One region of the Cognatiyoonia sp. IB215182 genome, then DNA from elsewhere that is predicted to be linked to it. Evidence: riboswitches for the same ligand, from Rfam matches in the RefSeq annotation. Region 1 holds a riboswitch; each other region holds the start of a gene.
What was found. Region 1 has a riboswitch for thiamine pyrophosphate ahead of SLH47_RS24330 (bifunctional hydroxymethylpyrimidine kinase/phosphomethylpyrimidine kinase). Riboswitches for the same ligand answer to the same signal wherever they lie in the genome.
Positions count from the first base shown of each region.

Region 2: linked by a shared signal. The riboswitch ahead of thiM (hydroxyethylthiazole kinase) and the one ahead of SLH47_RS24330 (bifunctional hydroxymethylpyrimidine kinase/phosphomethylpyrimidine kinase) in region 1 are both predicted to bind thiamine pyrophosphate.
Region 3: linked by a shared signal. The riboswitch ahead of thiB (thiamine ABC transporter substrate binding subunit) and the one ahead of SLH47_RS24330 (bifunctional hydroxymethylpyrimidine kinase/phosphomethylpyrimidine kinase) in region 1 are both predicted to bind thiamine pyrophosphate.

Region 1 covers NZ_JAXBMB010000021.1:27,327-34,670, forward strand. Annotated here, with positions in the region: gene SLH47_RS24310 (cadherin-like domain-containing protein) at 1-2,121, opposite strand, end outside; gene SLH47_RS24315 (imm11 family protein) at 2,118-2,921, opposite strand; gene SLH47_RS24320 (imm11 family protein) at 3,199-3,978, opposite strand; gene SLH47_RS24325 (hypothetical protein) at 4,904-5,113, opposite strand; TPP riboswitch at 5,528-5,632, shown strand; partial or broken gene SLH47_RS24330 (bifunctional hydroxymethylpyrimidine kinase/phosphomethylpyrimidine kinase) at 5,678-5,791, shown strand; gene SLH47_RS24335 (FAD-dependent oxidoreductase) at 5,788-6,762, shown strand; gene thiS (sulfur carrier protein ThiS) at 6,746-6,940, shown strand; gene SLH47_RS24345 (thiazole synthase) at 6,943-7,344, shown strand, end outside.
Region 2 covers NZ_JAXBMB010000002.1:379,277-386,620, reverse strand. Annotated here, with positions in the region: gene SLH47_RS05610 (serine/threonine-protein kinase) at 67-1,590, opposite strand; gene SLH47_RS05605 (hypothetical protein) at 1,606-1,788, shown strand; gene SLH47_RS05600 (helix-turn-helix transcriptional regulator) at 2,059-2,472, shown strand; gene SLH47_RS05595 (PAS domain-containing protein) at 2,488-2,871, shown strand; gene SLH47_RS05590 (3-oxoacyl-ACP reductase) at 2,878-3,642, opposite strand; gene thiD (bifunctional hydroxymethylpyrimidine kinase/phosphomethylpyrimidine kinase) at 3,635-4,450, opposite strand; gene thiE (thiamine phosphate synthase) at 4,447-5,085, opposite strand; gene thiM (hydroxyethylthiazole kinase) at 5,076-5,861, opposite strand; TPP riboswitch at 5,897-5,985, opposite strand; gene SLH47_RS05570 (TIGR02453 family protein) at 6,028-6,705, opposite strand; gene SLH47_RS05565 (TfoX/Sxy family protein) at 6,717-7,061, opposite strand; gene SLH47_RS05560 (MAPEG family protein) at 7,061-7,344, opposite strand, start outside.
Region 3 covers NZ_JAXBMB010000005.1:330,906-338,249, reverse strand. Annotated here, with positions in the region: gene SLH47_RS12440 (hypothetical protein) at 1-56, opposite strand, end outside; gene SLH47_RS12435 (DoxX family protein) at 53-1,048, opposite strand; gene SLH47_RS12430 (hypothetical protein) at 1,053-1,355, shown strand; gene SLH47_RS12425 (DMT family transporter) at 1,391-2,263, shown strand; gene SLH47_RS12420 (cytochrome c biogenesis CcdA family protein) at 2,303-3,034, shown strand; gene SLH47_RS12415 (thioredoxin family protein) at 3,049-3,465, shown strand; gene aroC (chorismate synthase) at 3,475-4,578, opposite strand; TPP riboswitch at 4,926-5,026, shown strand; gene thiB (thiamine ABC transporter substrate binding subunit) at 5,063-6,052, shown strand; gene SLH47_RS12400 (thiamine/thiamine pyrophosphate ABC transporter permease ThiP) at 6,028-7,344, shown strand, end outside.

The sequences.
Region 1 (7,344 bases):
ATCCATTGCCAGAAGGCCATCGTCAGGCCCGACCCAACCGACACGTTCGGCATGCCCATCGTTATCAATATCGAAATAGACGTTCTGATCGTAGGCATGCGTCAATTCAATACCGTCACCGTCAAGGTCAAACACTAAGGGTGAAACGTGGTTCGTAGAACCTCCAATAAGACTGAAGGCGGTGTCAATGCGATTGTCAATCCAATTGCCCGTTGCACCGCCGCCGAGAGAACCCCCACCCCCAAATGACCGGGTGGGAACTTCCCACGTAAAATTGCCGTCTGCGTCATGAATATTCAGATATGAATCGAAGCCCATGATTCCGGGAGTTGAAAACTGTGAGAACCCGTCATCGGCGAAGCAGGCTGCAATTTCGTCAGAATCAAACCCATGAGAAGTGAGCGCAGAGGTGATAGTGTCTGTAGACACAAAACCACTCCATCGGGCGCTGTCACTATGCACATCATAAAACTGTTCTGCCCCACCAATGATGTCATAAACAGCTTCCGGACCATTTAGATCAGCTGCCCCGTTTGCCATTGCTGCAATAACGTATTCGGCATCAAGAGAAATCTCATTCTGCAGAGCTCGATTTTGCCAATAGCTTACCTCATTAGCGGTGATCTCGAAATCATAACCCAAGTTGTCAACGCCGACGGCAACTATAGTTTCACCATCAGATATTCTGTCTATGTCTACTCCATTCAGGAGACTCTCCCAGTTTCCTGGAGTAAGGTTGTCGGATTGTATGGAGAGTTCAGGTACATATGAACCCGGGTTTGGGTTAATAACCGGCCCAGACGTCTGGGAGGGTTCCGGATCGCTTGTCCCAAATATCCATTCTGTTACAGCGTTGACTCTCTCCTTAACAGCATCCACTGCGGTCTCTGCAATCTTTCCTGCTATCGCGGCGTGGTCCAGAGAGGTGACGACAAACGTTGTCACTTCAAGGGCTGCCTGAACATCCTCTCCTGACTGGTAGGCTTTCCAAACTTGCCGCACTGCTTGCGCAACAGTGGCGGTTCCTGGAGCTGCTGGCCCAGACAGTGCTGCGACAACACCGCTGACTGCAGCATCTTGGGCAAGGCCTTTTGTGATTTCGCTCACGACTGTTTCAAGATCCAACCCCATTGCAGCAGCAGCGTCAGCCGGAGACATATCTTCCTGAATTGAAAGACCTAAAACAGCTGTTGCAATGGCCAAGTAGGTCGTAGAGTTAATAATCGTTGAGCCGTTGCCATCAATCTTATCGGCTGCATTTAGCGCCGACCTGGTGACATCGAACCGGCCTAGCATGACATCTATTCGCGTGTTCAAGGCCTCACCATGGGCCAAATCCGCAGCGCGATAGTTCTCAACATCGAATGTTTGAGGTCCCTGCGTCAGATCAATTTCTTTATCACCTGACCACTGGTATTCCGTGATTAACGGATTGTCTGATCCCAGCTTTCCACCTGCCGCGACGAGGTCACTATCGCCAAAAGCAGTGCCAGCTTTGAACTCACCTGTTGTCGCATCGACTTGATGCTTTAGATCACTATAAGCATCGATTTGATAGCCAGGATCATTTAGATGTAAACTGATGCCATTGTGAGGATTGGTCAGATCGGCACGGATCTGCACCACCATTCCATTAACCGTTGCCTTGGCATTGTTGAGGAAATTATCAATTTCCTGATCTGTCCCTTTATCAAGAAGGTCGTCATACTTATCTGCAAGCACTTCGACTGTAGAGCCAATGTGCATGTTATAGCTTGCATGCGCGCCGGTATGGCTTGCACCAAACTGGGTACTCAGAGCAAGGAGTTCATTGGTAGACGACGAGGCGGGCGCGAAGTTCGGCAGACCGACACCATTTTGGGCAAAGTTCTTTGCATCAAATCCAATTGCTTTCAAAAGTGTTTTCGACTTTTCATCATCTAAAACACTGATTGGAATGATATGATGCGCGGCGAATGTGACCGTCTGGGTCATGGTTTGGCCATTGACTTGCGCAGTCACCTCATATTTGGGCACCCCGTTCAGGTCTGAAAAGTTCACGTTGCCGGTTGAATACCCAATATGGTTTTTTACGCTGATATCGACATCATAGGCCTGTCCATCAATTACGATAGTGGTCATGCTACGACCCCTTTCTCTTTCTGTTCAAAGAACCAGGACACCGGCTCCTCAATGATTTTGATGAGCTTCCAGCCGGTTATGGCTTCATCGCTAAAATACTGGGCCAATTCATCGGAAACGAAAATTTTCCTTCCCAGATGATCTGTGTACGACATATGACCCGGATAACGACCTGCCGGGCTGCTTTCAAAATACTGTGGGTTTCCTACTGTCCCGCGCCAGAGATGACGGCCCGCCAATCCACCGGGTTTGAAATTGATCAATGGCCCGCCGACGTCCCGGTCAGCCGTTTTGGGGTCAATGACGTATTTAAAGCCAAAATTGCACGCCAGGCCACGCGCCGCGCCGGGCCCGATATCCTGACCAATCTCGCCTGCATAAAGCGTTTGGTCATGATCAATTATGTCAGGCTTCTGGTGTAGATAGAGGATATACCAAGTGCCGAACGTCTCACTGTCATCATCTCGCTTGACAGTCACGGGAAAAAACTCGTGCGCTCCGGGCTCAAGCTCCTCAAGTTTGGCCTTAAAACGCTCACTAACGATGTATCCTATACCTGAACACTCAAAGATGTCCGGAACGCCCTGTTTAGGCGGCTTTGACACTTTCACAGTATGCGGTACCTGCGCGCGCATTTCCTCAGTCAGCGGCATCTGCTCGCCGGGTTTATCGAATAAAGATCTACCTCTAGTCAGCATTGAGCTGAGCCATGGAGTTCGCTCCATCGCAGGTTCAGACCCCATACAATTGATGACGTGCTGCTTACCTTCACGCGCAAGGTTGTTAACGATGTATGGCATGGTTTCTTTGCTCCAAATTCAAATTCACTGGCTTTGTCTGATGTTTCAGGGCAGGCCGACGATTACGATACCGACCGTTTGTAGGTTTCGCATCCACAACGACGACATGCCTTCGCTGTGACCGTCTGGGTCATAGTCTGGCCATTGACTACTGCGGTGACCTGATATTTGGGCAACCCGTTGGCGTCTGAAAAGTTGTTGTTTACATCAGAATACCCAATATGATTTGTTGCACTGATCTCGACATCATAAGTCTGACCGTCAATTACGATTGTGGTCATGCTACGGCCCCCTTCTCTTTTTGCTCAAAGAACCAGGACACCGGCTCCTCGATAACCTTGACGAGTTTCCAGCCGGTTATGGATTCATCTTCAAAAAACTGGGCCAATTCATCGGAAACGAAAAGTTTCCTTCCCAGATGATCTGTGTACGACATATGACCCGGATAACGACCTGCCGGGCTGCTTTCAAAATACTGTGGGTTTCCTACTGTCCCGCGCCAGAGATGACGGCCCGCCAATCCACCGGGTTTGAAATTGATCAATGGCCCGCCGACGTCCCGGTCGGCCGTTTTGGGGTTGACGACGTATTTAAAACCAAAGTTGCATGCCAGGCCCCGTTCCGCACCGGGCCCGATATCCTGACCAATCTCGCCTGCATAGAGCGTTCGGTCATGATCAATTATGTCAGGTTTCTGGTGCAGATAGAGGATATACCAAGTACCAAAGGTCTCACTGTCATCATCCCGCTTGACGGTTACGGGAAAAAACTCGTGCGCTCCGGGCTCAAGCTCCTCAAGCTTGGCTTTCAAACGCTCACTAACGATGTTCCCGACCCACAGGCATTCAAAGATATCAGGCACGCCCTGTTCGGGTGGCTTCTCAACCCTTACCGTATGCGGTAGCTGCGCGCGCAATTCTTCGGTCAGCGGCATCTGCTCGCCGGGCTTGTCGAAGTTCGATCTGCCTTTCGTGAGCATCGCACTGAGCCAGGGCGTTGGCTCTACAGCTGGCTCGGCCCCCATACAACTGATGACGTGTTGCGTACCTTCGCGCACGAGGTTGTTAACGATATACGGCATAGTCTCTTCGCTCCAAATTCAAATTCACTGGCTTTGCCTGATGTTTCAGGGCAGGCTCAAGCCCGCTATCAGCAGCACGTCTCTGTCTTCGCCGCCTTGCAAGAGGGCGTTTGCCCCGGATCTCTGCGCCACGCATTGGATAGCACCCCGGCTGGAGTTTGGAAGATTCTTTCTTTGCCGGCAGCTTCCCCTGCTCGGTGTCTGGCCCACACAAAAATCTGCCTCTTTGCATCGGCATCAGTAATCATCGCATCCCCTAATCCGTTATCTTTCTTGTCTGACTGCTCAGACCCAAGCAAATTGAAGACTGCTTTATAACCAACCATCGACAAGTGAGAGCTAGGCTGCATTATTACGTGCATTGGGTACATACCCTATATTTTCCTATTTCTAACGGTCTCGATCGATTTTGCGCGGAAGACTTAACGCCCACCGACAAGAGGTGAACATAACTCACCGCTTTGCCCCGATGTCAGGTACGATCCGTTGGCGGCCATTCGCAATGCTCGCAACCAAAGGCTTAATTCACTGCAACTTATGGCAGTCGTTGGACGAATCTTCAGACAGATTTCTGTTGAAATACACACACCTGAACTTCCTATTCTTAAAACCAAGAAATGCGCTGGGAAAAGGAATCACGTAAAAACAACTCGCGCCTTTTTCCCACAGGTAGCATTCCAGTTTTTCTTTTGCCTTCGAATACACTCAGGCAAATCGTTATTTCTGCATACGACCTCGTTGCAGCATTGGGAAATACTGTGTTTGTATGTTTAGATAGCTATCGTCTATGGTGATATCTTGAACTCAAGCACCATCGTAAGTAGATGACAGTCGTGATAATCGCGATGGCCGAAAGGAATACGCGGTAACAGCGGTCATGCCGCGCATTTGGTTTCTCCGCTCAATCAGTGGTGCTTGCCATCCGCTGTCGGATCATGTCCTGCAGCGCCTGTATTTGCGCGTCCTCGTCGAGATCATCCGTGTCGCAGATGCGTGTTGCATCCGGAATCATCTGCAATATGCGCAGGATGTAAGAGGATGATCGCAGTGTCGCCCCGCGCTTGATCATATAGCCTGCATCAAGCCAGCCCTGACGGACCTTAGTGAGCAATTGCCGTCTCGACAGGGCCTCTCATCGCATCATCCTGAACACGATATCACCCGCACGCAGCTGTTCCCGGCACGGCAAGGCTTGGTTGAGAAGCTCGGCCAGTAGCAGGCCCTCGCTTGGCAGGTCGTCCCCTGGTCTAAGCCATTCATCCGCCGTTCATGCGCATCCTGCCAGAGACACGCATCAATGATACGCTGGGTGTGCCGCATGGTAAGGTATTCGTCATGATCAATGGGACCGCGGATCTGAACACTTAGCAAAAATCTAAAGCTGCCTCGGAGTACGGAAAACGAACATTAAGCTCACAATCAGGTAGGTGGCGGCGTAAGTCGACTATTTACGATAGTCACAAATCAGCCTGTGGTCACAGATATGCATGTGTTTGACTCATCCGTGCCGACTTGATACCCGCATCTTGAACCGTTGGGGTGCCTTGCGAAAGGCTGAGAGGCGCGACTGCGCTAACCCATCGAACCTGATCCGGGCAATTCCGGCGGAGGGAACGGTCTTTGCGAAAGCAGGCAGTTTTTTGCGCGGTGCCCATGGAAGCGGAGCACCGGGATGTCGCATAGCTATCTGCAAGACGCTATCGCGGTTGCGGACGAACTGGACGTCGGTAACGGCCATGGCCCGGTGCATCACTTCCACCGGTTCTGGCCGGCTTCGGGCAAAACTTGAGCCTTTGGTCGGTCATAGGTGCCGGGGTGGCGGGGCTTGCAGTGGCGACCGAGCTGGTGTCGCGCGGAGCGCAGGTTCAGGTCTTTGATCCCGCCGGGCCGCCCGGACCCCATGGCTGTTCGTGGTGGGCGGGCGGGATGCTGGCACCCTGGTGCGAGTTCGAGAACGCGGACGAGCCGGTTTTGCGTCTTGGTCAACAGGCCATCGATTGGTGGGCTGGCAAGGTCGACCTTCAAAGAAAAGGCACGTTGGTGGTCGCCGCCCGCAGGGACCGAGCCGATCTGCGCCGCTTTGCGCGTCGGACAGAGGGCTTCACCGAGGTCGGTGATAAAATCGTCGAGCTTGAACCTGATCTTCGTGGCTTCCCTCACGGCCTCTTCTTCGAGGCGGAAGCCAACCTGAACCCGCGCGAGGCACTTCAAACCTTGCATCAATCTCTCGTTGAGCGCGGAGTGGTGTTCCACCAAACACCTGCGCCCGAAGGCCTTTCGAACGCGATTGATTGCCGGGGGCTCAGCGCCCGCGACGCGCTGCCCGATTTGCGGGGGGTAAAGGGAGAGATGTTGGTGATCCGCTGCCCCGATGTCTCTCTGACCCGGCCCTTGCGCCTGCTGCATCCGCGCATCCCGCTTTACATCGTACCGCGTGGTGACGGGATCTACATGCTGGGCGCGACGATGATCGAAAGCGAGGACAGCAACCGGATCACCGCCCGGTCGATGCTGGAATTGCTCAGCGCCGCCTATGCGCTGAACCCCGCCTTCGGCGAGGCGGAAGTGCAGGAAATCGGGGTCGATTTACGCCCGGCCTTCCCCGACAACCTGCCGCGTATTCGCAGGCGGGGTGGCACGATCTACGCCAATGGGCTTTATCGCCACGGCTACCTGCTTGCTCCCGCGCTGGCCAAGGGCGTGGCGGACCTTGCGTTAAATAACATTCACTCGGAGATGGTCGATGAAGATTGTGCTTAACGGAACGGCGCGCGAGGTTGCAGCCACGACGCTCACAGATCTTCTGCAGGAGTGCGGGTATTCCGGACGCGTCGCCACCGCCGTCAATGAAGAATTTGTTGCTGCTGGCCTGCGCGCCAGCGTTGAACTGACCGATGGTGACCGCGTTGAGGTCGTCGCACCGATGCAGGGCGGATGAAGATGAAACCGTTTTACGGAACAGACCTGCCCAACCCGTTGATGCTAGGGACAGCGCAATATCCCAGCCCCGCGATTTTGGAGCAGACGTTTCGCGAAAGTGGTGCGGGCGTTGCCACGGTTTCTTTACGCCGAGAGGGCGCTGGCGGCAGCGGCCAGGCATTTTGGCAAATGGTTCAGGACCTGGGCGTGCATATCCTGCCCAACACCGCCGGGTGCCATACGGTGAAAGAAGCCGTCACCACGGCGCAGATGGCGCGCGAAGTGTTCAATACCAAATGGATCAAACTGGAATTGATCGGTCATACCGACAGCCTGCAACCGGATGTCTTTGAGCTGGTCGAAGCGGCGCGTATCCTGACCGACGAGGGGTTTGACGTGTTCCCCTACACGACCGAAGACCTG
Region 2 (7,344 bases), on a different contig from region 1:
ATGATGAGTTTGGCGGCCTGTGCGCCATCGGTCGTCACCGGAGGCTGTTCTTCAGGCGGCATGCTGTCAGCCGCATGTGTATGGATATTCGTCGGGCCGGTTCGTATTCACCCGCGACTTCGAGATCAGCGATCCACAACGCACAATTGCGGCGGGCGGCGCACCGACCACCTTGGTGAGCCATGCATCGTCAACAAAACGGGTTTCAAACGCGAGCCCGTTGTCGAAAGCGGTGTGGTAGATGATCTTGAAGGGAAGTTCGGTCATCATCTTGTCGCCGCCATTGAGGCCGATCGAGGTTACGTTGACGGGTGCAATTGTCCCGTAGGGCCGACCGGCCGTTTCGGCGATACCAGCTTCGACCTGGGCCCGCGTTTGAACTGATTCACCATCGATCGCCATGATCCGCGCACCGGTCGGCACGCTCGGCGTACCCGTCTTCACAATGGGATCTGGGCCAATTGTGAATGACCAATCTGTACGCCAATTCAGTGCAATCAAGCCTTCGGCCCAGCTTTTCGAAAGGGTCGGCGCACTGGGCTGTGGTGAGGTAATTTCCGCCGTTATCTCGGCTGGGATGGAGAAAATCTCAGCATTGGCGACCTGTTGCACTGGCGTTGCGGCATCAATACTCCGCGCCTCAATTGCGACCCGAGTGGTCGGCATGGGCCCCGCAGTCGCTGCATTGTTGTCGCCGGGCGTCAGACAGGAGCCACCGACCAGCACAAGAACTGCGGTGCTGCCTGTCAACAAAGCGGTAATATGGCGACGAAGGCCCTTGTTCCGATGTGAAGCGCGTCGCGGTCGATTGATCGCAACCGTTTGTGATCTGATCGGGTGCCCCCATTTCGTTTGGTGCAACGGACCCGCACCTTCTTCCGGTTCACGACCGGTCTTGTTTTTTGACGGTTTGATCTGCAGAAGCCGCTGCCATTCGGCAGCGCTTTGCAAACGGTCCTGTGGCAGAATGGCGAGGGCACGGTCAATCGCAGCGCAGAACGTTTCGTCAAAATCCTTGGTTCTTTGACCCAGTGGTACATAGGGGTCAATCTGCTCAGTCACATGCAGTGTAACGCGCATCTGGCTGTCTGGCGGGGTCTCTCCCGCGATCAGGTGGTAGAACGTGGCGGCCAAAGAATAGAGATCGCTCGACGAGCCCTGCGTACTACCTGCCAGATAGAACTCTTGCGGGGAATATCCGTCCTTGACGACCGGCAAAGCGGATAAAGCCTGCTTTGCTTGCGTCGCCTGTTCACGCGCTGCGCCAAAATCGATCAGGATTGGCTCAAGCGTTTTGGTCACAATGATGTTGTCCGGGGAGATGTCGCGATGCAGCAGGCCCGCATCATGAACGAATCGCACGGCATCCAACACTTTTCCCAGCAACGTCCTGATTTGTGTCGGCGAAAGATGTTTTTCGGGTTCGGTAATATAGCCGAGGAGATCAGACCCATGCACGTAATCCAGCGCCATATAGGCAGTGCCGTGCTCCTCAAAAATCTGGTGCACGCCGACGATGTTGGGATGGTCGAGTTTGGCAAGCGAGCGCGCCTCTTTCAGAAAGAGATGCACGACAGACTGGAAATCCATCGCATGAGTGCTTGAGTGGAACTGAACGGACAGGTGGCTACAGCGACACAAAGCGCTTGGAAAGCATTCCTTGATGACGACCTGTCGATCAAGGCTGTCGGTAGCAAGATAGGTGATGCCGAACCCACCGTGATTAAGGTAACTGTCTATGGTTTATTGCCCAGACAGAAGGGTGGTGCCGACCGGCAGCGCCTGTGAAAAATCAGGATCATTATTCATGGGTGTACCACTGACCGTCGACATACTCATACAAACACCAGTTTCTTATAAATTAAGATAATGTGCGAATTATGGCAGCTAATAGCGATGTTGTTATTTAAAAATAAGATGCCGTGCCGAAATTATATCATTAAAAGAGGGTCTCCTCTGTAGGTTGAGGGCAGGCTGAGAAGCGCCTATAAAATGCGGGCGGGTAGCATCTCACGCAGAGTTATGCTGAGATTGGCTGAAAATGAGGACGCGAATTTCATGAACGAAGCTGTCAGCGATCTGACACCGCATGCGGATGAAGACGCCTATGAGTATGTGGGGCGGGCACTGCGCAAGCTTCGGCTTGAACGGGGGCTGACCCAGGCCCAGGCCGCGCGTGTGATCAATGTGAGCCCGCAGCAATATCAAAAATATGAAGACGCGCATTCAAAATGCAGCCTCAACTATCTGATCGCACTGGCAGGTCATTACGGTGTGAATGTCAGTGCGTTTCTGCCAGATTGCCCAGACAACAGCATTGCTCCATTGCCTCAGACTGAAATCGCGAGCGAGGCGGACCTGCTTGCGCGATTGGTCACGGCTTTTGTGGGGCTGGACGACGCGGAAGAAAAATTACGTTTCGTTCAGCTGATTGAGGCAGTAGGCTTGGCCCATGGGAGGGGTGGTGAGTAAGTACCGGGGTGTGTGTTGGAGAGTTACGATCGGTTCCTGGAGGAGAATGCCGATGATATGACCCGCGCGGCAGCGGCGGGCCATTCTGCGGTGATATGTCTGGCAACACCAGGGGTGCCGGTCATCTATGTCTCTGACGTTTTTGAGGCGCATACGGGTTACAAGCCAAGCGAAGTGATCGGGAAATCGCTCTCAATCCTGCAGGGTCCAATGACCGAAGCGCAGGCGGTCGAAGACTTTCGCTTTCTGATTGAGAACCAGGTGCCTGGCACGGTGCGCATCACCAACTACCGCAAGGATAAGACGCCTTTTGTGCACGAATGTGCGTTGCGCCCGATTAAGGACTCCCAGGGCAATGTCAGCCACTTCATTGCCATCCAGACACCTGTGGCCGACTAGGTCATATCACCCAAAAACCAATCCCCCATCGACGATCAGGTTCTGCCCCGTCACGGCGCGCGCCCACGGGCTGGCAAAGAAAAGCACCGCATCGGCGGCTTCCTCGGGCGTTGTCACGGATCGCAACGGTGTGTTGGCGGCGATCATGTCAAAGACGGCATCTGGTGTGGCGGCACTTGCATCAGTTGTTCGCAGCAATCCGCCAGAGACCATGTTGACGGTGATGCCCTTTGGCCCCAGCTCTGCCGCGGCGGTGCGGGTCAATGCCAGCAAGCCGGCCTTGGCGGATGTATAATCGTGATACGGAACCACCGGGTTCTGGATCAGATTTGTCCCGATATGAATGATCCGGCCAAAGCCTGCGCTTTCCATCATCGGCTGCACCGCCTGCATAGTGTTGAGCGCCCCAAGGACGGCGGTGTCATGCTGCGCGCGGATGGCCTCTGGCGTTAAGGTGGCAATCGTGTCGCGAGCATCGCCATTAAAGCTGTAATCTGCGAGCGCATTGTGAACCAGTGTGGTGACCGGTCCGAACCGCTCCGCGACCAAATCCATCATCGCCGCGACTGCATCCGGTTTCGTTACATCTGCCTGGATCGCGACGGTTTGCGGACCCAGCTCCTCTGCCAGGCTTTCGGCAGCCGCCTGGCTGTGCCGGTAGTTGATCACGACTTTCGCACCCTCTCGGACAAAGGCCCGCGCGATAGCGGCACCCAGCCCGCGCCCGGCGCCGGTGACGAGAACAGTTTGTGAAGCGAGCAATTTAGTCATGTGCGTGGTTCCAAAGATTGGTGAAGTGATGAATGGGGCCGTGGCCCTGTCCGACATTCAGATCATCCGCTGCCACAATCGCCGCGGTGATGTAGGCCTTCGCGGCGCCGACAGCCTGAGGCAGCGCGGCACCCTTTGCCAGTTCTGCGGCCAGCGCCGATGACAGGCTGCATCCGGTTCCGTGAGTATTTTGCGTCGCAGTGCGTTTGCTTTCGAACCAATGCGTTTCACCCGCCGCGTACAACACATCGGGGCTGTCATCGCCCGGCAGATGCCCGCCTTTGATCAGCACCGCTTGCGGCCCAAGCTCAGCGAGCGCTTGGGCGTGGTGGGCCATCGCGTCCCTTGTCATTGTGACAGGTTCATCCAGCAGATGCGCCGCTTCGGGTAGGTTCGGGGTGACAAGCGTGGCCAAGGGCAACAAGCGATCCCGCAGCGTCTTCACCGCATCGTCGGCCAGAAGAGGTGCGCCGCCCTTGGCAATCATGACCGGGTCAAGCACGACCGGCACATTGTCCGCATGTTTCGTCAATGCGTCAGCCACCGTCGCGGCGATATCCGACGTTGCGATCATACCGATCTTGACCGCATCAACGCGAACATCAGCAAAGACTGCTGCAATCTGTGCCGCAACAAAATCCGGCGGCACCAATTCAATCCATGAAACGCCTTGCGTGTTTTGAGCCGTCAGCGCAGTGATTGCGGTCATTGCATAGGCGCCATTGGCGGAAATTGCCTTGATGTCGGCCTGAATGCCCGCCCCGCCTGATGGGTCAGAGCCTGCGATGGACAAGACGTTGCGGATCATCTGAGATCTCCCATGGCTTGGTTGATTTCTTTGGCTGCCTTCTCCGGATCGGGCTGGCCACATATGGCGGAGACAACCGCCATCCCATCCGCCCCTGACATCTGGGCGTCGCGTGCATGTGTGGCTTTCAGACCGCCGATTGCCACTGTTGGAACAGGCGCCAACGCACACAGCGCGGCAAGGCCGTCCATCCCGATTGTCGGTTTGTGATCTGCTTTTGTGGCCGTCGCAAAGACCGTGCCAATGCCAAGATAATCGACGATACGCGGATCAACGGCGCTGACAGCGGCGGCGCTTTCGCAGGACAGCCCGACGATCTTGCCGGGCCCCAAGATGGCGCGCGCCTCTGCTGCGGCCATATCATCCTGGCCAACATGGACGCCGTCCACGTCAGCCGCCTTGGCAGCGGTGACGTCATCGTTGATCACAAAGGGAACACCCGTGCCGGCGAGCGCATCTTTGAGCGCCCCGGCCAGCGCAACCCGATCTGCGGTGCTGGCTGTCTTGTCGCGCAACTGCACGAAAGTGACGCCGCCAGCAACGGCCGCCGCGACCGTTCCAATGACGCCATGTTCGGCGCAAAGGATCGGGTCCGTCACCAGATAAAGCCGAAGATCGTTGGGGTTCAGTGCCATGTCACGCGGACCTCATCCAGATCACCGGGCGCAATGGCGGCAAGTTGATCGAGAAACGCCACCGCAAAGCTACCGGGCCCGTTGGTGCCCGGCCCTGCGCGCGCACCCGCCTCGGAAAAGTGGGTAAGGGCGGCGATGGTTGCGTCCATCGGGGTGCAGATTGCGGCATAGGCACCGATGAGCGCGGTCAGTGAGCATCCCAAGGCCGTGACTTTGGGCATCATCGCATCACCGCCGCTGATCTCCGCGTGCCGCGTGCCGTCAGTGACAAAATCAGTTTCGCCAGTGACGGCAACGACGGCGCCGTGTTCTTTCGCAAGATGAATGGCAGCACCTTTCGCAGCAGGAACGCTGTCACCGCTATCGGCCCCCTTTCCGGCAGCACCTTCCCCGGCGAGGGCGAGGATTTCGGAAGCATTGCCGCGAATGATCGTGGGCTGCAGGTCCAAAAGGTCTTGCGCCACCCGTGCACGATAGGGCGTGGCAAAATGGGCGACGGGGTCAAAGACCCAAGGTTTGGCCGAAGCATTCGCCGCTTCCGCCGCCTTTGTCATCGCCTCAACCCAAGGGGCGGACAACGTCCCGATATTGATCGTCAAGGCACCCGCAACAGGCACAAAATCCGCGATTTCTTCGGTTGCATGCAACATTGCGGGCGACGCGCCCGCTGCCAAGACGACATTGGCCGCGACATTCATTGCGACGTAGTTGGTGATGCAATGCACGAGCGGTGCTTGCGTGCGCAATGATTGGAGTGCTGCGTTGGGTGTTGTCATGTCTTTCCTCTCAAGCGGAAAGACGGGGGCCGCCATGGCTGCTGACCCTGCCTCCCTCCGCCAGCATTATCTGGTTCAGGTTCAAAGGGTACGTCTCAGCCTCGCGGCGCCCCTGGCTGTGAATGAGACTAGTGGGCGCCCCCGCAGTGTCAACAGAGCGGTGCGATCAGTCTGGCTGCATTGCGGCCGCGATCTCGGACATTAGGTGAAATACAGGCATCAGTTGGCGCAGATCTGCGATTGTTCGACCGACAAGGCCTCGTTCGGTAACCGAGGCGGGCGTGCTATTGTCGATCCAGGTGGCAAACCCCTTACGCCGGAGGGCTTCGGCATTTGGGTGATCTTTATCAAAGCCCGCAGGCACGCGTTTCAAATCAGGTTCGCCGATCCTGAAGCCTTGCTTGCACAGATCGTCGGTTAGCGCGATCAGCTTGGTACCCGTCCCGCCCCCCATTGCGGCGCGAAATGCCGGCAGACTCTCCTTGTCATACTGAAAGACACCGCATCCAAGTGTCAGCCTCTCTGGCGACAGGCCAAAGAACCACATCGGCGGTTGGCTAGTTTGTTGAGCGGGTGTGAATGCCATGTGCAAATGGGCATTGTAGGGTGTCTTGTCCTTGGAAAAGCGCACATCGCGGTGGATCCGAAAGACTTTGCTGGTGTGGTCCTGACCTGTCATCTCGGCCAGTGCCCCAACTATCGCATCAGCGAACTGCAGACCCGGCGCCTTGAGCTGCGCCTCATAGCGTGCCTTGTTCGCAGCAAACCAGTCTTTGGTATTGTTGGCCTTCAACTCTTTCAAAAAATGCAGAGCGTCCGGCGAGAAACAGTCAAATTGCGTCATCGCATCCTCGATCAGTCTTTTGCGGGAAGGGCGGCCGCGTGGGCGAGGCAAAGCTGCAACCAGCGCTGCAAGGCTGTGTCATCGCAATCTGCAGCGTCCACACGTACAAAACCGCCCAACTTGCGGCTTCCATGGATGACCTCGTTCGCGCTTGGATCAAGAAGCGCCGATGCTTCATTTGCCTTGCCTACGCGGAACATGAAACGCCCGACGCCGTCAATGTGCCGCCGCGCCCCGCACAGCATGTTGCCGTTCAAAAAGAAGCACTGCCCGCCCATCATCTGTTTTTCGGAAATCCCGACATGGGCGGCCAATGCGTTGCGCAAACGAGTGTTGAGACCTTCGTCAACCGGCATCAGAATGCCACGCCAAGCTGCCACAGGATTGCCAGCCCCAAGACGAGCAAAGTGATGTTGGTCAAACCTGCCCCGATCAGACGGCCCATGCTGTCGGCTGCTTTGCGCAGACCGAAATAATGGACAAGGCGCGCCAGGATCAACGCACCGCCACAGCCCAGCACCAGCCAAGGGGCGACGCCCGCAATCTCAGCCGCCGCAAGAGCCACGAGCGCAAGGGGGACATATTCCACAAAGTTCCCATGCGCGCGCATCAGTCGCAACAGATGGTCATCCTCACCAT
Region 3 (7,344 bases), on a different contig from region 1:
AGCAGCCCCGCCACCAGGGCCACCGGCCCGATTTGCGAAAAAGCATTCCGTCTCATGCCAGTACCTTTCCTGTTGCGATGGTGGTTTGTGGTGTTCTCCAGCGCGTGCCGATGATGACGAACATGGCCAACATCCCGTACAGATTGGCGTGAAAGAGTGGTGTTTCCCCCAGCGTGACCGCCAGGAACGTGATCGCCAGGATGATCACGACCGAAACTGGCCGCACCAGCCGACCTGCGATCAAGAGCGCGCCGCAGATGATCTCCACCCCTGTCATGATCAGCGCAATCACTGCATAGTGCAGGCCGAATGTCGGCAGATTGCCATGCTGCAGGATTGCGATCAGCAGCGTCGGTTGCGTCAGCTTGTAGGCGACAGCGAGATAGACGAACCCGAAGCCGACGAGGATCTGCGCCGCACGCCAAAAGACCGGCATCACCTCAGCCGGTGGCGCGCACCAATCAGTTGCCTGCAACAACCGGTCCACGGACCAGACACCTCCACCAACCAGCGTCAGCACAATGGCGGGCGCTACGAAATGCGGCGCGTAGTCGATGAACTTGATGCCAAAGACACTCCACCCCAGCACGACAAGCGCCATCAAAACCAGCCCCGCAATCCGGGTGAAGAGGCCCGCAATCAGGCACAGCCCAAGCGTGATCTGAAACGGCGCCAGCCAGTCCCATCCGGGCACAAGCGCCAATTGCATGTCCGGCACCAACAGCGTCGGTTCCACCCAATGCGCGGTGCCATGACGGGGCAGACCACCGGTGCCAGCCAGCACCAGCATCACGCCCAGCGGGATGCGCAATAACGCCGGCCCCCAGTTCGCGGCGACCGATTGCAGCAACGGCTCAAGCGGTTGAAAATGCGGGCGCAGCCTTTCTTCGACCAGAAGCGCGACCAGTGTCGCAACGCATCCCACCACAGCGGCAAGTCCCAGAATAGCATAGCTCGTAAAGATCGCGGGGATCGGTTCCTGGGCGAGCGCCGCAATCTCGGCAGGGGTCAAAAGCCATGCTTCATGTGCATGCGCAAGCGAGGTCATGGCGATGGTTAACGTACTGAAAGCAAATATAAATCTGTTGTGGTTCGGCAAAATCATTTTGGTCTCCAAAAACTGGAAATCTGAAAAGAATGAACTTTGTTGTTTTGTGCCAAGGGCACATGTCATGGCCGGAAAATTGGCCAATGTCTTGGGTCTTCGTGCGGCCCGTCACGGCGGACCAAAGTCAATGAATATTGATTTGAAATACTGTATCGAATGCAGCAACAATACCTTCGCACGCGCAGCATTCGAAGTCAGGAAGTCCTTACCTATCGCCCGATACCCACATCGCGGTGTCGATTTGTGATGCGGTCACCCGCAAAAAGCCTTTAGGTCGCGGCCATGGATATCAAAGCGATCTTGATGGGCCTCGCCTTCGCGTTCATGTGGTCATCGGCCTTCACCTCGGCCCGGGTGATCGTCGAATATGCCCCGCCGCTCAGCGCTTTGGCGCTGCGGTTCCTGATATCCGGGCTGATCGGGGTGGCGATTGCCTGGGCGCTGGGCCAATCAGCGCGCTTGACCCGACAGCAATGGATCGGCGTGGTCGTCTTCGGCATCTGCCAGAACGCGCTTTATCTCGGCCTGAATTTCGTGGCGATGCAGACCATTCCGGCCTCATTGGCTGCGATTATCGCCTCAACCATGCCGTTGCTGGTGGCGGTGGCCGGATGGCTGGTTTTTGGCACGCAAGTCAGGCCACTGGGGATTGCCGGGCTGGTCGCCGGGTTCATCGGTGTTGCCTTGATTATGGGCGCGCGGATCGAGGGTGGCGTTGACCTTTATGGTCTGATCCTCTGCGTGATCGGGGTCTTCTCGCTGACCGCAGCGACGCTTGCCGTCTTGGGTGCCTCGTCCGGCGGCAATGTCCTGATGATCGTCGGCCTTCAAATGCTGGTGGGCAGCGCCGTTTTGTGGGTTCCTGCGCTTGCCTTTGAGACCTTTGTCGTCACCTGGAACTGGCAGCTGATTGTGGCCTTCATCTACACCACCCTCGTGCCCGGCCTGGCCGCAACGCTGGTCTGGTTCCTGCTGGTGGGCCGCATCGGGGCGGTCAAGGCGTCCACTTTCCATTTCCTCAACCCCTTCCTCGGCGTTGCGATTGCCGCTGTGCTGTTGGGCGAACGGGTCAGCGCTCTCGACGTGCTTGGCGTCGCCATCATCGCGGGCGGCATTCTGGCCGTGCAAATCACCAAACAGCCCACGCCAAAGTGACCGACTGTCACACAAAAGGGGGCTGACAGAAGGCGCACCATGCGCGCAGATAGCGCCATGGATTTGCTCTTTGGATATCTTGCGGGGGTCTTGACCCTGATCAACCCCTGCGTGCTGCCGGTCTTGCCCATTGTGCTGGCAACCGCGTTGCAGGCAGGCCGCGCCGGGCCATTGGTGCTGGCTGCGGGGATGAGCCTGTCTTTCGTCATTGTGGGGATGACAGTCGCAGTCTTTGGCCAGGCGTTGGGCATTGATGACCTGATGATCGCCCGCGCGGGCGCTTTCATGATGGTCCTTTTCGGGATCGTGCTGGTCGTCCCACAGTTCTCGGCCCGGTTTGCGACCGCCACCGCAGGCATGTCCGCCCGGGCCGATGCCGGGATGGACGGCGTGAACCGCGACGGGCTGGGCGGGCAGTTTGTGGGCGGCGCACTTTTGGGTGCGGTCTGGGTGCCTTGTGTCGGGCCAACACTGGGTGGCGCCATCGCGCTGGCCTCTGCCGGTGAAAACCTCGGCTGGGCGGCGGCAACGATGTTCAGCTTCGCACTCGGTATCTCGACCATCATCGTGGTGCTGGCCTATGGCGCGCAAAACGCGATCCGGGCACGCAAGGCGTGGCTACAGGCCATCTCGGGCCGGGTCCGCATGATCACCGGCGTGATCTTTATCGCCCTGGGCACCGCCCTATTCTTTGGTCTGCACCAGATGGCCGAAATCTGGCTGCTGGACCGCTTGCCATTCTGGCTACAGGACCTGTCGGTCCGCTTTTGACAAAGGAGAGATTGATGAAACGTCGTGAGTTTATGGCGCTATCCGCCGCTGTGGCAGTCGCACCGATGGCCGCAAGAGCCAGCGAAACGCTCGATTACACCCCCGGCCTGGTCCGCGAACGGCTGGCGGCGGGTGAGACCGTCTTTGTCGATTTCAAAGCCTCCTGGTGCACGACCTGCCGGGCGCAGGAACGTGTGATCGGCCAGTTGCGCGCCGACAATCCGGCCTATGACGCAGCCATCACATTCATCAACGTCGATTGGGACGAGTATGGCCGTGGCGAACTGGCCACAGAACTGAACATCCCGCGCCGGTCGACACTTGTTGTGATGAAAGGCGACGCAGAGCTTGGCCGCATCGTCGCCCGCACATCGCAGCGCGACATTCAGGCGCTGATGGATACGGCGCTGGAGGCGAGCACCGCCAGCTAGGGGGCGTCCCTAACCAATCTGGCCGCGCACGCCACCCGTTTGGCCACGATCCAAGAGCAGGTGATCGAGGATCACACAGGCCATCATCGCCTCACCCACCGGGACGGCGCGGATACCGACGCACGGGTCGTGACGCCCCTTGGTGATCACCTCGGTCTCGGTCCCATCCATGCGGATCGACTTGCGCGGGGAAAGGATCGATGACGTCGGCTTCACCGCAAACCGCACGACGATATCCTGCCCCGTGCTGATCCCGCCAAGGATGCCGCCCGCGTGGTTGGAGCTGTATTCCGGCCCGCCTTGTCCCATGAAAATCTCATCCGCATTGTCCCGCCCCGTCAGCGCGGCGGCGGCCATCCCCTCACCAATCTCCACGCCTTTCACCGCGTTGATCGACATCATCGCGGCGGCAAGATCGGTATCGAGCTTCGCATAGACCGGCGCCCCGATCCCGGCAGGCACGCCACGCGCCACCACCTCAATGATCGCACCGACCGAGTTATGGTCGTCCTTGCGCAGCCATTGCAGGTACTCTTCCCACTCTTTCGCGGCCTCCGCATCGGGGCAAAAGAAGTCATTCTGATCAATCTGCGCCCAATCCATCCGCGACCGGTCGATCTGCTTCGCACCCATCTGGGTCATGTAACCCTTGATCTGCACATTCGGCGCAATCGCCCTAATCGCCTCACGCGCCACACCACCCGCCGCCACGCGCGACGCCGTCTCACGCGCTGAAGACCGGCCCCCACCGCGATAATCCCGCACCCCGTATTTCTGGTGATAGGTGATGTCGGCGTGACCCGGGCGAAACGTATTCGCGATATCGCCGTAATCCTTCGACCGCTGATCGGTGTTGCGGATCATCAGCTGGATCGGCGTCCCCGTCGTCTGCCCCTCAAACACGCCCGACAGGATTTCAACCGCATCCGGCTCATTCCGCTGGGTCGTATTCTTGTTCAGCCCTGGCCGCCGCTTGTCGAGCCATTGCTGGATCATCGCCGGTTCCAGCGGCACCTGCGGCGGGCAGCCATCCACGGTCGCGCCCAGCGCGGGCCCATGGCTTTCGCCCCATGTTGTGAACCGAAAAAGATGGCCAAAACTGTTGATCGACATAGGCGGGCTCCTGACTGACGGTCAGATAACCAGCACCTTGCGGAAAGCCAAGCTATTCTCGCAATCGGTCGCGTCGGCGCTTGGCAGATGATGTGATGAAGGTCACGATGCGGTCCACGATGATTACCAGCAATGCGGTGGCCCAGATTGGGATGTCATATGTCGTGGCCAGACCAAAGGCGTAATAGACGAGCCAAAGAAATGTTAGCTCAAGGCACAAAATAATTAGTCGCGTTCCCCCATGGGCGCCTCCTTTCTCCTGAATTTTGGATGTGAATACATGTTACTTTATGGGGCGCCAAAAAGCCAGTTCCATCTTGTGATTACTGCATTTTTCCCATAGCAAGAATGTCACCTCGGGGGGCCAATCCGGCTGAGATGCGTACCACGCGGACCCGTTGAACCTGAACCGGTTAAGACCGGCGGAGGGAAGGTATGGCAATCCCGCTTACCCCCAATCCGCCCGTCGCATTTGGAGGATAAGATGCCAAGACCGATCTATCTGCCAGCTGTCGCGGGACTTGCCCTTGCTGCTTCGGCTGCATGGGCCGAGACCCCGGTGCTGCAAGTGATGACCTATGACAGTTTCGTCAGCGAATGGGGGCCCGGCCCCGCGGTTGAGGCCGCGTTTGAGGAAACCTGCACCTGCGATCTGCAATTCATCGGCGCGGGTGACGGGGCCGCCTTGCTGGCACGCCTGCAACTCGAAGGGCCACGCACCGACGCCGATATCGTGCTGGGGCTTGATACGAACCTGACGGCCGCCGCGCGCGACACCGGCCTTTTTGCACCGCATGGGGTCACCGCCGATCTTAGCCTGCCGATTGACTGGACCGACCCTGACTTCCTGCCATTCGACTGGGGCTATTTCGCCTTTGTCGGCAATGCAGGCGACGACGCGCCCACCTCCCTGCAGGCACTCGCCGACAGCGATGTCCAAGTCGTGATCCAGGACCCCCGTTCATCCACACCGGGCCTCGGCCTTCTGATGTGGGTCAAGACCGCCTATGGCGATGAGGCCGACACCCTCTGGGCCGACCTCGCCGACAACGTCGTCACCGTCACCCCCGGCTGGTCCGAGGCCTATGGCATGTTCCTCGATGGTGAGGCGGATGCGGTTCTGTCCTACACAACCTCCCCCGCCTACCACCTGATCGCCGAGGATGATGCGAGCAAGGTCGCCTGGGGCTTTGACGAAGGGCATTACATGCAGGTCGAAGTGGCCGGAAAGGTCGCAGGCACCGATCAACCCGAACTCGCTGATCAGTTCCTGGCCTTCATGGTCTCGGACGCGTTCCAGAGCATCATCCCCACCACCAACTGGATGTACCCCGCCGTCACCCCGGCGGATGGGTTGCCGGACGGCTTTGACACCCTGCTGACACCCGCGAAATCCCTGCTTTTGTCGCCGGAAGACGCAGCAGCCAAGCGTGATGCGGCACTGGACGAATGGCGCGCAGCCTTGTCGCGATAACACCCGCCTGGCCCGGCGCCGTTGCGGCGGCGCTGGTCCTGTTGCTGACGCTGGGCACGCTGGCTGCCGTGGCGTGGCGGGCCGAATGGCAAGGCGGGTTGGCTGCCGCTGACTGGGCGGCGATCCGGTTTACGGTAAGCCAAGCGCTTGTCTCAGCGGCTTTGAGCGTGCTTCTGGCCATCCCCGTCGCCCGTGCGCTGGCGCGGCGGCGGTTTGTTGGGCGCAAGCTCCTGATCACGCTCCTCGGCGCGCCGTTCCTGTTGCCGGTTATCGTCGCCGTCCTGGGTCTCTTGGCCGTGTTCGGGCGTGGCGGCATCCTCAACAGCGCGCTCACCGGCTTGGGTTTTGAGCCTATCTCGATCTTCGGGTTTCACGGTGTCGTCCTCGCTCATGTCTTCTTCAACCTCCCGCTCGCCATTCGGCTAATTTTGCAAGGCTGGCTCGCCATCCCGGCAGAGCGGTTTCGTCTGGCGGCCACACTCAACGCCTCGGTTTGGCGCATGCTGGAATGGCCGATGCTGCGGGCCGTCGCGCCCAGCGCATTTCTCGTGATTTTCCTGATCTGTCTGACCAGCTTCGCCGTGGCCTTGACACTGGGCGGCGGGCCGCGCGCAACGACGGTGGAGCTCGCAATCTACCAGGCGCTGCGGTTTGATTTCGATCTGGGCCGCGCGGCGTTGCTGGCCTGCATCCAATTCGGCCTATGCGTGCTGGCTGCCTTTGTCGCATGGCGCATCAGCATCATCGACGCGATGGGGGCAGGGCTGGATCGCGTTGTCCAACGCTGGGATTTGCGCTGGCCTGCGCTGGATTACGCGATGATCGCCGCGGCGGCCCTGTTCCTGCTGGTTCCCTTGGCCATGGTCGTTCTGCGCGGTCTGCCCGGCCTCATGGACTTGCCGCCGAGCATCTGGGATGCCGCGCTGCGCTCTGTCCTGGTCGCAACCGGTTCTGCCATCCTATGCGTGGCCATGGCGCTCGCCCTCTCACTGCACGGCGGCGCTTTGGTCGCCATCATTGGCGTCCTGCCCTTGGCGGCATCGGGCCTCGTGGTCGGAACCGGCGCGTTCCTGATCGTGTTTCCGTTCATCCGGCCCGCCGATGTGGCGCTGATCGTGACAATGCTGGTCAATGCAGTACTGGCCTTGCCCTTTGCCTTGCGCGCAATCGCACCGGCGGTCGCGGCGGTGAGCGAGGATTTCGGCAGGCTCGCCCTGTCGCTGCGCCTCACAGGATGGTCCTGGCTACGCATCGTTGTGATCCCACGCATCCGTCGTCCGCTTGGTTTTGCG